2 regions of the Burkholderia sp. BCC1977 genome follow, and region 1 is predicted to be linked to the other one. Evidence: predicted binding sites of a transcription regulator. Region 1 holds the regulator's gene; the other holds the start of a gene.

Region 1 (7,556 bases):
GCAAACAGGAAAACGCATGACCCAACCGAAGATTCATCCTCGACTCGAGAAGGCGCTGACGCGCGGCGATCTCGCGATCCGCCAGGCCAATTCCGCGCGGGCGACTGCCGTGCTGAACGCGCTCGGCACGATGATCATCGAAGCCTCCGCCACGATCGGCGTCGAGGCCAGCATCGAGATTCCGCAGGGCGACCGCATTTACGATCCGGTAAACGGCCTGTGGCCGCAGAAGATGCTGGTGTCGTTCGACGGTCCGGTCGACGAAGCCGATGCGGAAGAACTGCGCGCGGTGTATCTGGTCGCCGACGATCCGGGTACGCAGTTCCGCGTCGAATGGCATCGCGCGGACGGCAAGCTCGGCCGCCAGGAAGGCGGCCCGCTGGCGACCGTCGCATTCCTGACCGACGTCGAGATTCCGTGGAGCGATGACGACGAGTAAGGTCGTCGCCACTTCCTCGCATCGAGCCGGCGCCGGGCGCGCCGGCCGTCAGCGCATCATCCGCCGCCGGAACAGCCAGGCGGAGACCACGAATCCGCCGATCGCATAGCCGGCGAGCACCGCGAGATGCAGGCCAACGTCCGTCGCCGGCCGGCCGAGCATCGCGGGCCGGATCAGTTCGACCGCGTTCGCGAGCGGCAGCACGTGCGCCGCATGCTGCGCGACCGGTGGCAACTGCGTGATCGGGAAGAACACGCCCGACAGCAGCAGCATCGGCGTCAGCACGAGCGTCTGGTAGAACATGAAGAAGTCGTAGGACGGCGCGAGCGCGGTGACGATCATCGCCGTGCTCGCGAACGCGAGGCCGGCAAGCGCGATCACGGGCAGCGCCGCGAGCATCGTCGGAAACCGTGCATAGCCGAGCAGGCCCGCGACCAGCATGATCGCGACGCCCGACAGCAGCGCCTTGCTCGCCCCCCAGACGATCTCCCCGAGCACGATGTCGCCCAGCGCGAGCGGCGTGTGCATGATCGCTTCCCAGGTGCGCTGCACGTGCATCCGCGAGAAGCCCGAATACATCGACTCGAAGCTCGCGGACATCATCACGCTCGAACCGACCGTGCCGGCGGCGAGGAACGCGATATACGACACGCCGTCGACGTGGCCGAGCATCAGGCCGAGCCCGAACCCCAGCCCGAACAGGTAGATCATCGGATCGGCGAGATTGCCGAACAGCGACGCGAGCGCGAGCTTGCGCCAGACGAGGTAGTTGCGCCGCCACACGGCGATCCAGTTGGTGGCATTCGCGGGCAGCGCGATCGCGAAGCGCGATTCGCGCGGTGGGGCGGACGGCGCGGCGGCGGAATAGTTGCGTACGTCCATGATCGATCAGTCCTGCATTTCGCGGCCCGTGAGCCGCAGGAACACGTCTTCCAGATTGGCCGGCCGATGCAGATAGCGCAATCCCGTGCGACCCTTGAGTCGCGCACTGAGCGGCTCGGGATCGGTCACGTAGCAGAACAGCGTCTCGCCGCTGATCTCGGTGCGCTTCGCGAACGGCGCCAGCTCGTCGCGCAGCGCGACCGGGTCGGGCCCGTAGATCTCGATCACGTCGCAGCCGATCTCCGATTCGATCAGCGCGTGCGGCGCGCCTTCGGCGATCTTGCGGCCTTCCTCGATCACGCACAGCCGGTCGCACAGGCGCTCGGCTTCCTCCATGAAATGCGTGGTGATCAGGATCGTCTTGCCGCGCGCGAGCAGCGAACGCAACCGCTCCCACATCAGGTGCCGTGCCTGCGGATCGAGGCCCGTCGTCGGCTCGTCGAGCACCAGCACGTCGGGATCGTTGACGAGCGCGCGTGCAAGCGTCAGACGGCGCTTCATGCCGCCCGACAGCTCGCCGACCTTCGCATCGGCCTTGTTTTCCAGCTTCGCGAATTCGAGCAGCGGTTGGACGAGTGCGCGTGAAGCCTGCGCCGACATCCCGAAATAGCGGCTGAACACGAGCAGGTTTTCGCGGACCGTGAAGTCGGGGTCGAGGTTGTCGAACTGCGGGACGACGCCGACGCGCTGGCGCGCATGCCGCGCGCGCGACGGAACCGGTTCGCCGCACAGTGAAATGGTGCCGGCATCGGGATACGCGAGGCCGAGCAGCATCTTCAGGGTCGTGGTCTTGCCGGCGCCGTTCGGCCCGAGCAGGCCATAGCATTCGCCGGCCTGCACGTGGAAGGACAGGTCGTTGACGACGAGCTTGTCGCCATAGCGCTTTTCGACGTTCCGGAAATCGATCGGTGCAACGGACATGGGCAGGTTGTCGTTGTAAGCGGGCGCGGACGCGTTTCGCGGCCGGCCGGACGGGCACGCATGCGAACGGATCGGGCGAATGCGTGTCACATGGGCATGACCGAGGCGAACGCACGTCGGCGGCACGAACGGGCCATTCTAGTGCATCGGCTGCGTCTCTTCAGGGCATGCCCGCGCGGCACGGTGCATGCGCGCACGGATCGTGCACCGCATCATCGCCGACGCGCCTCGCGTGGCGAATCAGCGTTTTCCATCCCTTGCGTCCGGAATTGCGGCGCACCATGATGAGTGCATAGGGTACGTAGTCGCGACAGGGAGGTTTCATGGCTAGCTACAACAAGATTCTGCTGTGCTACGACGGCACGCTCGAAGGACGCAAGGCACTGCGGTGCGGCGCCAATCTCGCGCTGGACCTGAAGGCGGAAACGCATTTGTTGTCGGTCGTCGACATGCGCTCGAGCATCGCGCAAAGCGCAGGGTTGCTGACCGACGTCGCGTGCGGCCGCTTCGAGGAAACCGCGCGCGAGATCCTGCAGGAAGGCGTGAACTGGCTGCGCGAGCGCGGCGTTCAGGCGGAAGGCCATTTCGCCTTCGGCTATCCGATCGACGAAATCGCGAATCTCGCGACGGAATTGAAGGCCGACCTCGTCGTCGTCGGCCATCGGTGCCGCAGCGGGTTGTCGAGATGGTGGATGGGGTCGGGCAACACGCAACTGCTCGATCGCGTGAACTGCAGCATTCTGGTCGCGTGTTCGTCGGCGGAAGAGCAAAAAGCCGAGATCGCGCGCGAACGAGAGGCGGCCACCTCGAGTGGAAAGTGAAGCAGTGATCGTGTGACCGGGCGGGTCGTCCAGCGATCCGCGCCGGTTGCTCGCCATGCCGTGTCAGCGGCATCGACCCCGATCGCGACCGCTCACGCGTGCAGGTTGATCGCGGACAGCTTCCACGAAAACAGGCCGAAGCGGTGGAAGATCGCCGCATAGCGTGTGCCGTCGGCACTGCGCTGGTAAGTCACGACAAATTCATCGATATTCCGGTAGCTGGCGCTCGTTTGCTGCGGATGGCCCGCGGCGGCGCCCGGGCTGGCCGGCGCGGGTGCCGGCGCAGAGGCAGCCGAGGCCGAGGCGGTGGCATTGCTGCCCGGTACGGGGGCGCTTGCCGGATTGGCCGGCGGCGCGGCCGGTGCATTGCCCGGCGCACCACCGGACGGCTGGCCCGACCAGTCGGGTGGCCGCTCGCCCGGATTGCCGCGCGGGGGAATGCCGCTCATCAGCGCCGCTACCCCTTCCGGTGTCGCATAGGCATCGACGAGCGGGCCGATCAAGGCAGATCCGATCAGCGCGCCAATCACCGCGAACGGATTGTCCTTCTTCACCGCGTCGATCCGGCGCATCAACTCTTCCGTGACCTGCTGCTTCAGACTGATGCGCAGCGACGGAAAATCGACATATTCACTGACTGATTGCGCATCGCGCGCATCGATCGCCGATTTCAGGCGACCGAGCGCGACATACGGCGATGCGTACGCGTAGCCGATCGCCACCAGGACGGCGACGGCCAGCCCGACGATCAGCAGGGGCTTGAGCCGCCACGCGCGGCCCGACGATCCAGTCACGATGCCTCCGGTGCGGACAGGTTCCGCAATCAGAGACCGCCGTGCGTGGCCGATCGTTCCTCGGCGATGCAGCGATCGATCATCCGGCACACGGCATCGATCGTCCCGACCATGATCAGGCGCGAGCGGCCGTGATAGACGCGCACGGGCGCACGGCGTGCCGGTTCAGCGTGATTCAGGCCGGCGTTCAGCGAGACCCGCGCGAATGCGGGAAGCGCTGACGGCAGCAGCGACGCCTGCCGTTCAACTGCGACTTCTTGGCTCACCACGGGCGCCGCGGCGGACAGCGGCGCGCAGGGCGTGCGGCCGCGCAGGTGACGCAGGCGACCGAATTGACGGAAAGGCAGCAGACGGGAAAGGCGTTCCATGATGTTCTCCTCAGCGAGACCGATTGTCAGAGTTCGCCCGAGCGGATCAGCCCGACGGCGATGCCTTCCAGCGCGAATTCCGCGCTGCCGGCCTTGACGAAGATGTTTTCGTAATCCGGGTTCTCCGCGATCAGCTCGAGGCCGCCGGGCCGGCGCATCAGGCGCTTGACCGTGACGTCGTCGCCGAGACGCGCGACGATGATCTGGCCGTCCTTCGCTTCCGTGCGCTTCTGCACGGCGAGAAGATCGCCGTCGAGAATGCCGGCGTCGCGCATCGACAGGCCGCGCACTTTCAGCAGGTAGTCGGGCTTGCTGGTGAACAGCGCGGGATCGCATGCGTAATGCTGCGAGATGTGCTCCTGCGCGAGGATCGGGCTACCGGCCGCCACGCGGCCGACGAGCGGCAGCGACAGCTGCATCAGGCCGGCGTGCGGCAGCGTGAACTGGTGTGGCGCGTCGTCGATGCCGAGCAGGCGGATGCCGCGCGACGCGCCGGCGGCCAGCTCGATCACACCCTTGCGCGCCAGCGCACGGAGGTGTTCCTCGGCCGCATTCGGCGAGCTGAAACCCAGCTCGGCCGCGATCTCGGCGCGTGTGGGCGGGAATCCGGAGCGCTCGATCGCGCGGCGGATCAAGTCGAACACTTGCTGCTGACGGGCGGTGAGTTTGGTCATGGCTGAACTGTATGGATAGACAGTGAGCTGTATTTTTATACAGTACTTCGCGAATTTCAAGTGTTACTTGAGGTTCGACGCGATCGCGCCGGTTCCGGCGCGATTTCGCGACGTCCGGACGCCGGTTCGTCTGCCGCAACCGTCCGTCCCGTCTGCGTTAGCACTTTTGAGTATTAAAAAATGAAGAACGATTATTTTTAATCATGTAACCCGTTCGTTAGACTGGCCCGACATCGCAATACCGACAACACTGGAGAACCAAGGATGGCGAAGCGCAATACGGGGCTGGTGGGCGGAGTGGGCCGCCTGATCGCAACACTCGCGCTGGGCGCGGCGGCGGCGCTGGGCGTCGCGACGCATGCCCAGGCCGATACGACGTTCCTGAACGTGTCCTACGACCCGACGCGCGAGCTGTACCAGGACTTCAACCAGGCGTTCGGCAAGGCGTGGAAGGCGAAGACGGGCGAGACGGTCAACTTCAAGCAGTCGCACGGCGGCTCGGGCGCGCAGGCGCGCTCGGTGCTCGACGGCCTGCAGGCCGACGTGGTGACGCTCGCGCTCGCCTACGACATCGACGCGCTGGCCAACAAGGGGCTCGTCGACAAGGACTGGCAGAAGCGTCTGCCGGACAACGCATCGCCGTACACGTCGACGATCGTGTTCCTGGTGCGCAAGGGCAACCCGAAAGGGATCAAGGACTGGGATGACCTGACCAGGCCGGGCATCTCGATCGTCACGCCGAACCCGAAGACGTCGGGCGGTGCGCGCTGGAACTATCTGGCCGCATGGGCGTACGCCGTCCACAAGCCGGGCGGCAACGAGCAGACCGCGAAGGAATTCGTGACGAAGCTCTACAAGAATGCGGGCGTGCTCGACTCGGGCGCGCGCGGGGCGACGACGAGCTTCGTGCAGCGCGGGATCGGCGACGTGCTGATCGCGTGGGAGAACGAGGCGTTCCTGTCGATCAAGGAATTCGGCACCGACAAGTTCGAGATCGTCGTGCCGTCGGTGAGCATCCTGGCCGAGCCGCCCGTTGCCGTGGTCGACAAGGTGGTCGACAAGAAGGGCACGCGCAAGCTGGCCGAGGCCTACCTGAATTTCCTGTACAGCCCGCAGGGCCAGGAGATCGCGGCGCGCAACTACTACCGTCCGCGTTCGAAGAACGTGCCGGCGGACCTGACGAAGCAGTTCCCGAAGCTGAAGCTGTACACGGTCGACGACACGTTCGGCGGCTGGACGAATGCGCAGAAGACGCATTTCGCCGATGGCGGCGTGTTCGACTCGATCTACAAGCCGCAGTAACCGCAGTAACGCCAGGCAGCAAACCATAACGACAGCGGCGCGCCACGACAGCGCGCCGCATCCCCGACGGCCCGCCGGCGCGACTCTCCGCGCCGGCGTTTGCGTCGGGCCCGTGAGCAGCAACGACCCAGCAAGAGCATCCGATGACGACGTACACCTTTCGCAAGCCGAGCGCGCTGCCCGGTTTCGGCGTGACGCTCGGCATCACGGTGGCCTATTTGAGCCTCGTGGTGCTGATCCCGCTCGCCGCCACGTTCCTGAAGACCGCGACGCTGTCGTGGGACCAGTTCGTCACCGCCGTCGCGTCGCCGCGCGTCCTCGCGTCGTACCGGCTGACGTTCTCCGCCGCGCTCGGCGGCGCAGTGATCAATGCGGTATTCGGCTTTCTCGTCGCGTGGGTGCTGGTGCGCTACACGTTCCCGTTCAAGCGCCTCGTCGACGCGATCGTCGACCTGCCGTTCGCGCTGCCGACGTCGGTCGCCGGCATCTCGCTTGCCGCCGTGTATGCGACCAACGGCTGGGTCGGCCAGTATCTCGCGCCGTTCGGCATCAAGATCGCGTTCACGCCGGTCGGCGTGCTGGTGGCGCTGACCTTCATCGGGCTGCCGTTCGTCGTGCGCACCGTGCAGCCGGTGCTCGAGGATTTCGAGCGCGAGCAGGAAGAGGCCGCCGCGTGCCTCGGCGCGACGCGCTGGCTGACGTTCCGCCGCGTCGTGCTGCCGGCCGTGCTGCCCGCGCTGCTCACCGGCTTTGCGCTCGCGTTCGCGCGCGCGCTCGGCGAGTACGGGTCGGTGATCTTCATCGCCGGCAACGTCCCGATGAAATCCGAGATCACGTCGCTGCTGATCATCACCAAGCTCGAGCAGTACGACTATGCGGGTGCGACCGCGCTGGCGGTGGTGATGCTGGTCGTGTCGTTCCTGATGCTGCTCCTGATCAACACGCTGCAGTGGTATCTGCAGCGCCGCACGAGCAAGGGCGCGAGCGGCCCCGCGCCCGCGACCGTCACCGTTGCCGCCGCCGCAGGAGGCCAGCAATGAGCCAGGAGTCCGGTGCCGTGCTGAACAATCCGTCCGCCGCGCGCGTGCGCGCCGCGAAGCAGCTCGATCCCGTCAGCGAGCCGCGCGCCGTGCGCTGGCTGCTGATCGGCGTCGCGCTGGCGTTCCTCGCGTTCTTCCTCGTCGTGCCGCTCGCCGCGGTGTTCTTCGAGGCGCTGCGCAAGGGCGTCGGCTTCTATCTCGAATCGCTCGCCGATCCCGATGCATGGTCGGCGATCAAGCTGACGCTGACCGTCGCCGTGATCGCGGTGCCGCTGAACCTCGTGTTCGGCGTGTGCGCGTCGTGGGCGATCGCGA
Region 2 (7,556 bases), on a different contig from region 1:
CAGTTCGTCGCGTGCCGGACCGCCCGCGCGTGTCGCGATGTCGCCCAGCGACACGATGCCGACGATCTGGCGGTTGGCATCGAGCACCGGCATCCGGTGCAACTGCACGTCGGCCATCCGCTGCTGGACGTCGCCGACGCCGTCGTCCTCCACGCACCACTGCACCGGCGCGGATGCGACGACCTTCACCGGGGTATCGGACGCATGCCCGTTCGACAGCGCACGCACCGTGAGGTCGCGGTCCGTCACGATCGCGACGAGCCCGGTGTCGTCGCAGACCGGCAGCACGCCGATGTCGAAGCGCTGCATCAATTCGGCCGCATGGCGAATCGTGTCGGTCGGCGCGACGCACACCACGTCGCGCGACATGATTTCGTTGACGCGATACATGAACGCCTCCTTCGTGAGGGAGACGATGCGGGAGCAGGACGCGTGCCGCGTTCAATCGGCACAGGCGGGGCCTGCGCGGCCGGGCCACGGAGAAATTTGCCAGCCGGCTTGTACATCTTCCACGGCGGCAGCCGCGGCCGGGTCGCGAGCGACGCTCAGTGGCCGACACCCGTCATCACGACGATTGCCAGGACCAGCGCACTCTCGATCGCGGCGAGCGCCGCGATGCCCGCGGCGCCGCTGACTTCGTGCCATGCACGTTCGATGCGTTTCATCTGTTCACTCCGGTTGGGCCGGCCCGGCGCGACGCTGCCGCGCATCGCGGGCCGGGTGCCGCCGTCAGCCGTGATCGCGGGGCGGTGGCGGGGCGTCGGGCGCGCGACGTTCGCGTTCGCCGGACGGCCTGGCGGGGTCGATGCGGGTCGCGCCGCCGACGGCGGGCGGATCGCTGGCCGGGAACGTCTCCTCGAGCCCTTCGTCGATACGTTCCTCCGTCTTGTCGTCGGACGGCTTGCGCGACGTGGCTTGAGAGAGCAGGCCGGCAGCCGGTGACACGGCATCGCGGCGGCCGGGGGCGGAAACGGTCATGATCGAACCTCCTTACGGGTAACGACGAGTGCAAGCGTCGTGCCCGCGCAGCGCGGGACGGCGTGACGCTTGCAGCCGTCGAGCCGGCCGGGCGGGCGCACACTTGGCCCGCCCGCCGCCGGCGTGGACGAGACGACATCGTGATGAATGAACCCAGGGACAGGATACGTTACGACGCGAACGCGTGCGGCGGCGATTTCAGTGATGCGCGCGAGCGTATCGACGTATCGACACATGGCAGCGCGAATCGCGGGTTCATCGGCCCGAGCGGCGCGGGTTCGACGGGAAGGACGAGGTTCGCGAACTGAACCACGCCGTCTGCGCGGGGCCGGAAAGCGCACGGCGGGCGCCGGTCGCGCGATGCGCGCCGTCCGATCCGTTCGCGCTCGCGGCACGGCGCGCCGCCGAAGGGGGCACCCCGTGGCGGGTGTGGCGGCTTGCGACGCCTGACCGTGTGCGCGGTCGCCCCGCCGGGCAGGCACGCTGCTTGCGCACGCTCGCCGTGCCAATCGACACGCGCGAGCCGCCGCGCAGGAGTGACATGAGCACGCGATCCATGCTGCACCGTCCCGAGCCGACGCCCGACGTCGATCCCGACCCGACGCTGCCCGAGCGCGACGATCCCGTCGATCCGCCCGTGCTCCCGGGCCTGCCGCAGGGCGATCCGCCGTCGCGGCCGCTGCCGATGCGGATGCCGGGCGGGTACAGCGAACCCCGGCCGGCCGCGCGATCACTGCAAGGAGGACCATCATGGACATTCACGTGCAATCGCCCGACAAGCGCGCGATCGCCCAGGTGCTCGGCCGCTATTTCGAGTCGCGTTCGTTGCGCTATCACATCGAGGAGTTGCCGGGCGGCGTGCTGCATATCGGCTTTCGCGCGAGCGGCCGCCCGGTCGCCGTCACGGTGTCGTTCGACGACGCCGCCTACGACACCTACACGCACTGGGACGCGAGCCAGAAGCAACTCGCGCTCGGACGTCTCGCGGACGGCTTCTCGCGCATGATGGCGAAGCGCAGCCCGGCCGCGCTCGCGGGCGACTATCACGTCGAGCGTTTCTGATTCCGCAACCCTGCGCCGGTTCGTACCGGAATTCGGCAAAGTGCCCGTGCTCAACGGGCGCTTTGCGGCTTCGCGTGCGTCGCGTAGGATGTTCACAATTCAGCGCACGCTACGTTCGCGCCGTCGGCTGCCTCTCGTTGCAGCCGATCAGGCCGCGACGCGCTTTCCCTCAGGTTCGTTTCGTGCAACCGACGGAGATCGCCTTGATGACCGTTGCCCGCCCGTTGTTGTCGCCCGGCACCCGCCGGTTCGTGTCCGGCCTGTCGGCCTTCGCCGCGCTGGCGGCGGCCGGTGCCCGGGACGCGTCGGCGCAGACCCCTTCGCCGCTCGGCGAATGGCAATACTCGGCGGGCGTCCCGCTGCAGAAACTGTTCAGTCCGACCGTCCCGACGTGGCAGGTCAGCGTCGGCGCGGCGATGACGCTGCAGCCGCGCTACGCGGGTTCCGACCGCTATCGCGTGATGGGCGGCCCGAATTTCGACGTGCGCTATCGCGACCTGTTCTTCCTGTCGACGGGCGAGGGGCTCGGCGCGAACGTGCTGCGCGGGCCCAACTGGCGCGTGAGCCTGTCGGTCGGCTATGACCTCGGACGCCGCTCGGCCGACGATCTCGACCACCAGAACGGGCTCGACAACATCAACGCGGCGCCGGTGATGAAGCTCGCGGCCGACTACGTGATCTCGAAGGATTTCCCGCTCGTGCTGCGTGCGGATGTGCGGCGCAGCATCGGCGGCTCGAACGGCTGGGTCGGCGATTTCTCCGCGTACATGCCGATGCCGGGCAGCAACGAGCAGTTCTTCTGGTTCGCCGGGCCGACCGTGTCGTTCGCCGATTCGCGCTACCTGAACGGCTGGTTCGGCGTGAACCCGGGAGCGGCCGCGCGTTCGGGGCTGCCGGCCTATTCGTCGGGCGCGGGGATGAAGTCGTTCGGCGCCGGCGTGACGATGGTCTGGTTCGTCAACAAGCACTGGTTCGTGACGATGGACGGCGCGATCGAACAGCTCGTCGGCCGCGCAAGGCGCAGCCCGATCACGCAGCAGTCGACGAACGGCGTGTTCGACATGTCGGTGAATTACCAGTTCTGACCGGAACCTGGCCGGTGGGACGGCCGGTTGGCACGGGAGCGTGCGGCATTCGTCGTCACATTTGATATGATTCGGACCTGTACAAACGTACAGTGATCAATCCCCGTGACGCCTGCATCGCCGACGCCCCCGGCGTTTTACTACCTGACCAATTTCGAACGCGCGCTGGCCTGGCTCGGCGAGCGTTACGACGACCTGTTCGACGCGAGCGAACACGCGTTTCTCGCGCATTTCGCGCAACTGCCGAAAGCGTCGCGTGCGTTGCTCGTGCGGATGCTGATGCGCAGCGGCACCGAGTTCCGCGCGAGCAAGCTCGTGTACGACGAAATCGGCTGCACGCTCGACGCGGCCGCGCCGCTCGTCGAACTCGGCTGGGTCGATCCGGCACCCGCGCTCACGCTCGACGAACTGTTCGCGCTGTCGACCAAGGCCGACCTGCTGACGGTGTTCCCGTCACTCGCCGCGCACGCGGGTGAGCGCAAGCCCGAGTGGCTCGAACGGTTGCGCCCCGCGCACGACGTCGCGCAACCGCTCGACGCGTGGTGCGCGCAGGCCGACGATCGCGTGCTGCGCGTGACGGTCGGCGCGTTGTGCGACCGGCTGCGGCTGATGTTCTTCGGCAATCTTCATCACGACTGGAGCGAATTCGTGCTGGCCGATCTCGGCGTGTTCCAGTATGAAAGCGTGCCGTTCGCGCCGTCGTCGCGCGCGTTCCAGCAGCGCGACGACGTCGATACGTATCTCGCGCTGCAGACCTGCCGCGAAGCACTGGATGCGTGGCCCGACGACCTGCCGTTCGACGATCTGCTGCAGGCGATCGACGCGGTCGGCTGCGCGCAGCCGTGGCTCGCGACGCGTCGCGCGAAGCTGCTGTTCACGCTCGGCCAGACCTGCGAACGCCGCGCCGACTGGACCGCCGCGCTCGACGCGTATGCGCGCAGCGCGTGGCCGGGCAGCCGGCACCGGCGCATTCGCGTGCTCGAACGCTGCGGACGCGACGACGATGCGCTCGCGCTGGCGCTCGATGCGCGCGGCGGCTTCGAAAGCGACGAAGAACGCCAGCGCGTCGAGCGGATGCTGCCGCGCCTGCAGCGCCGTCTCGGGCAGCGGGTCGAACGCGCGGGCAGCGCGCCTGACGTGCCGCGCGAAACGCTCGTGCTGGCGCGCCCCGACGCGTTCGTCAGTGTCGAATTTGCGGTGCGCGACCATCTTGCCCGGCCCGATGCGCCGGTTCACTACGTCGAGAACACGCTGATCAATTCGCTGTTCGGGCTGCTGTGCTGGGAGCCCGTGTTCGCGGCCGTGCCCGGCGCGTTCTTTCACCCGTTCCAGCGCGGCCCGGCCGACCTGCACGCACCCGATTTCGCGGTGCGCCGCACCGACGCGTTCGCCGCCTGTTTCGCGCAACTCGATTCGGGCGCGTACCGCGACACGATCCGCCGGCACTACGCGACGAAGATGGGGCTGCAATCGCCGTTCGTGTTCTGGGGCGTGCTGACCGACACACTGCTCGACGAGGCGCTGGCCTGCCTGCCGCCCGAGCACCTGCGGTTGTGGTTCACACGCCTGCTCGCGGATATCCGCGGCAACCGCTCGGGGCTGCCCGATCTCGTCCGTTTCTGGCCCGGCGAGCGGCGCTATGAACTGATCGAGGTGAAGGGCCCCGGCGACCGGCTGCAGGACAACCAGACGCGCTGGCTCGCGTACTGCATCGCGCACGGCATGCCGGTGCGCGTCGTGGATGTCGAGTGGGCCGGCGCCGGTGTCGCGCAGGCCGAAGCGGCGGGGCTGTCCGCATGAGCTATGTCGTCGCGGTGCGGGCGATGTGCGAGTTCACCGCGCGGCGCGGCGATCTCGACCTGCGCTTCACGCCCGCGCCGACCGCGCTCGAAGGCATTGCCGGTCACGGTGCCGTCACGTCGAAGCGCGGCGCGCGCTACGAAACCGAGATCGCGCTGACCGGCACGTGGGACACGCTCACCGTGCGCGGGCGCGCCGACGGTTACGATCCCGTCGCCAACCGGCTCGAGGAGATCAAGACCTATCGCGGCAGCCTCGACGCGATGCCGGCCAATCATCGCGCGCTGCACTGGGCGCAGGCGAAGGTCTATGCGCACCTGATGTGCGACGCGCGCGGCCTCGCGGAAATCGACGTCGCGCTCGTGTATTTCGACATCGTGTCGGAGCGTGAGACCGTGCTGACCGAGACGCTGAGCGCAAGCGCGCTCGCCGCGTTCTTCGCCGAGCAATGCGCGTGCTTCGTCGGCTGGGCCGAGCGCGAGACCGCGCATCGCGCGGCCCGCGATGCGGCGCTGCGTGCGCTGACGTTTCCGCACGGGCAGTTCCGCAGCGGTCAGCGCGAGCTGGCGGTCTCGGTCTATCGCGCGGCGCGCGACGAACGCTGCCTGATGGCGCAAGCGCCGACCGGCATCGGCAAGACGGTCGGCACGGTGTTCCCGCTGCTGAAGGCGTGCGGCGAGGGCGAGCTCGATCACGTGTTCTTCCTGACCGCGAAGACGCCCGGCCGTGCGCTCGCGCTGGAAGCGGCGACGACGCTCGGTGCCGGCACGACCGCGCTGCCGCTGCGCGTGCTGGAACTCGTCGCACGCGACAAGGCGTGCGAGCATCCGGACCGCGCGTGCCATGGCGAATCGTGCCCGCTCGCGAAAGGTTTCTACGACCGGCTGCCGGCCGCGCGCGATACGGCAATCGAGGCCGGTCTGCTCGATCGCGATACCGTGCGCACGGCCGCGCTCGCACACGACGTCTGTCCGTACTACCTGTCGCAGGAACTCGCGCGCTGGTCGGACATGATGATCGGCGACTACAACTACTACTACGACGGCAGCGCGATGCTGCATACGCTCGCGCAGCAGAATCAGTGGCGCGTCGGCGTGCTCGTCGACGAGGCGCACAACCTGCTCGATCGCGCCCGCAAGATGTACAGCGCATCGCTCGACCCGTTCGCGTTCGCGGCCGCGCGCGAGGCGGCGCCTGCGGCATTGCGCAAGGCGTTCGACCGGCTCGGGCGCGCGTGGGGCACGCTCAATCGCGCACAGGCCGAGCGCTATGTGGCGTACCCCGAGATTCCGGGGCCGATCGTGTCGGCGGTGCAGAACCTCGTCGCGGCGATCGGTGAACACCTGACCGATGCGCCGCGCGCGAACGGCGACGCGCTGCTGCGCTTTCATTTCGAGGCGATCCAGTTCGGCGTGCTCGCCGACGCGTTCGACAGCGCGTCGATCTTCGACGCGACGCTGCACGGCGAGCCGCTGCCGCGCCAGTCGGGGCTCGACGGCGTGGCGCCGGCCGGGCGCCGGCGCCGCATGCAGTCGACGCTGTGCGTGCGCAACGTGATCCCGGCCGGCTTTCTCGCGCCGCGCTACGAAGCCGCGCGCGCGACCGTGCTGTTTTCCGGCACGCTGAGCCCGTTTCATTTCTATCGCGACACGCTCGGGTTGCCGGCCGATACCGGCTGGCTCGACGTCGACGGGCCGTTCCGCGCCGAGCAACTGACCGTGCGCGTCGCGAGCCATGTCTCGACGCGCTGGCGCGACCGCGACCGTTCGCTCGAACCGATCGCGGACCTGATCGCCGCGCAGTATGCGGCGCGGCCCGGCAACTACCTCGGTTTTCTCAGCAGCTTCGACTATCTCGGACGCGTCGTCGCGCTGATGCAGGCGCGCCACCCGGACGTGCCCGTGTGGGCCCAGGCGCCCGGCATGGCCGAAAGCGAGCGCGACGCGTTTCTCGCGCGCTTCGACGCGGGCGGGCGCGGGGTCGGCTTCGCGGTGCTGGGCGGTGCGTTCTCGGAAGGCGTGGATCTGGTCGGCGAGCGGCTGATCGGCGCGTTCATCGCGACGCTCGGGCTGCCGCAGGTCAACGACGTCAACGAACAGATGCGGCGCGCGATGGATGCGCGTTTCGGCAACGGGTACGACTACATGTATCTGTACCCGGGTTTGCAGAAGGTCGTGCAGGCGGCCGGGCGCGTGATCCGCACCGAACACGACGAAGGCGTCGTGCATCTGATCGACGATCGTTACCGGCGGCGCGAGGTGCGCGATCTGTTGCCGCGGTGGTGGCGGATCGGGTGAGGACGAGGTCCGTCGGGCGCGTTTCTACAGCACGTTGAGCATCGCCAGCGCGGCTTCCTGCAGATGCGGCAGCACGCGCCGCACGGCCGCGTCGGTCGTCTCCGCGCCGATCGGCATGTTCGTGCTCAGCGCGGCGACGACTTCGCCGTGACGGTTCTTCAGCGGCACCGCGATGCCGCGCACGCCGACCTGCAGTTGCTGCTCGATCACCGCGAAGCCCGCGTCGCGCGCGTGATCGACCTGTTCGAGCAGGCGTGGCTTGTTGGTGATCGTGTGCGGCGTGAACGGCGCGAGTTCGGTGTCGTCGAGCCACGCGCGGACGGCCTCGCGATCC

Evidence for each region. The regulator LexA, encoded in region 1, represses DNA repair genes until DNA is damaged. The targets are predictions, from matches to a motif close to ACTGTATNNNNATACAGT.
Region 2: a site for LexA is predicted at 3,202-3,219, ahead of U5771_RS14615 (VRR-NUC domain-containing protein). Genes of this name have one in related genera too.

What each region holds. Positions count from the first base shown of each region.
Region 1 covers NZ_CAJPGQ010000009.1:148,442-155,997, reverse strand. Annotated here, with positions in the region: gene U5771_RS10720 (hypothetical protein) at 17-439, shown strand; gene U5771_RS10715 (ABC transporter permease) at 488-1,321, opposite strand; gene nodI (nodulation factor ABC transporter ATP-binding protein NodI) at 1,328-2,242, opposite strand; gene U5771_RS10705 (universal stress protein) at 2,566-3,063, shown strand; gene U5771_RS10700 (DUF2939 domain-containing protein) at 3,156-3,857, opposite strand; gene U5771_RS10695 (hypothetical protein) at 3,887-4,225, opposite strand; gene lexA (transcriptional repressor LexA) at 4,252-4,899, opposite strand; gene U5771_RS10685 (sulfate ABC transporter substrate-binding protein) at 5,164-6,201, shown strand; gene cysT (sulfate ABC transporter permease subunit CysT) at 6,345-7,241, shown strand; gene cysW (sulfate ABC transporter permease subunit CysW) at 7,238-7,556, shown strand, end outside.
Region 2 covers NZ_CAJPGQ010000014.1:119,562-127,117, forward strand. Annotated here, with positions in the region: gene U5771_RS14590 (CBS domain-containing protein) at 1-390, opposite strand, end outside; gene U5771_RS14595 (hypothetical protein) at 730-978, opposite strand; gene U5771_RS14605 (hypothetical protein) at 1,729-2,040, shown strand; gene U5771_RS14610 (MipA/OmpV family protein) at 2,247-3,125, shown strand; gene U5771_RS14615 (VRR-NUC domain-containing protein) at 3,231-4,925, shown strand; gene U5771_RS14620 (ATP-dependent DNA helicase) at 4,922-7,222, shown strand; gene U5771_RS14625 (IclR family transcriptional regulator domain-containing protein) at 7,247-7,556, opposite strand, start outside.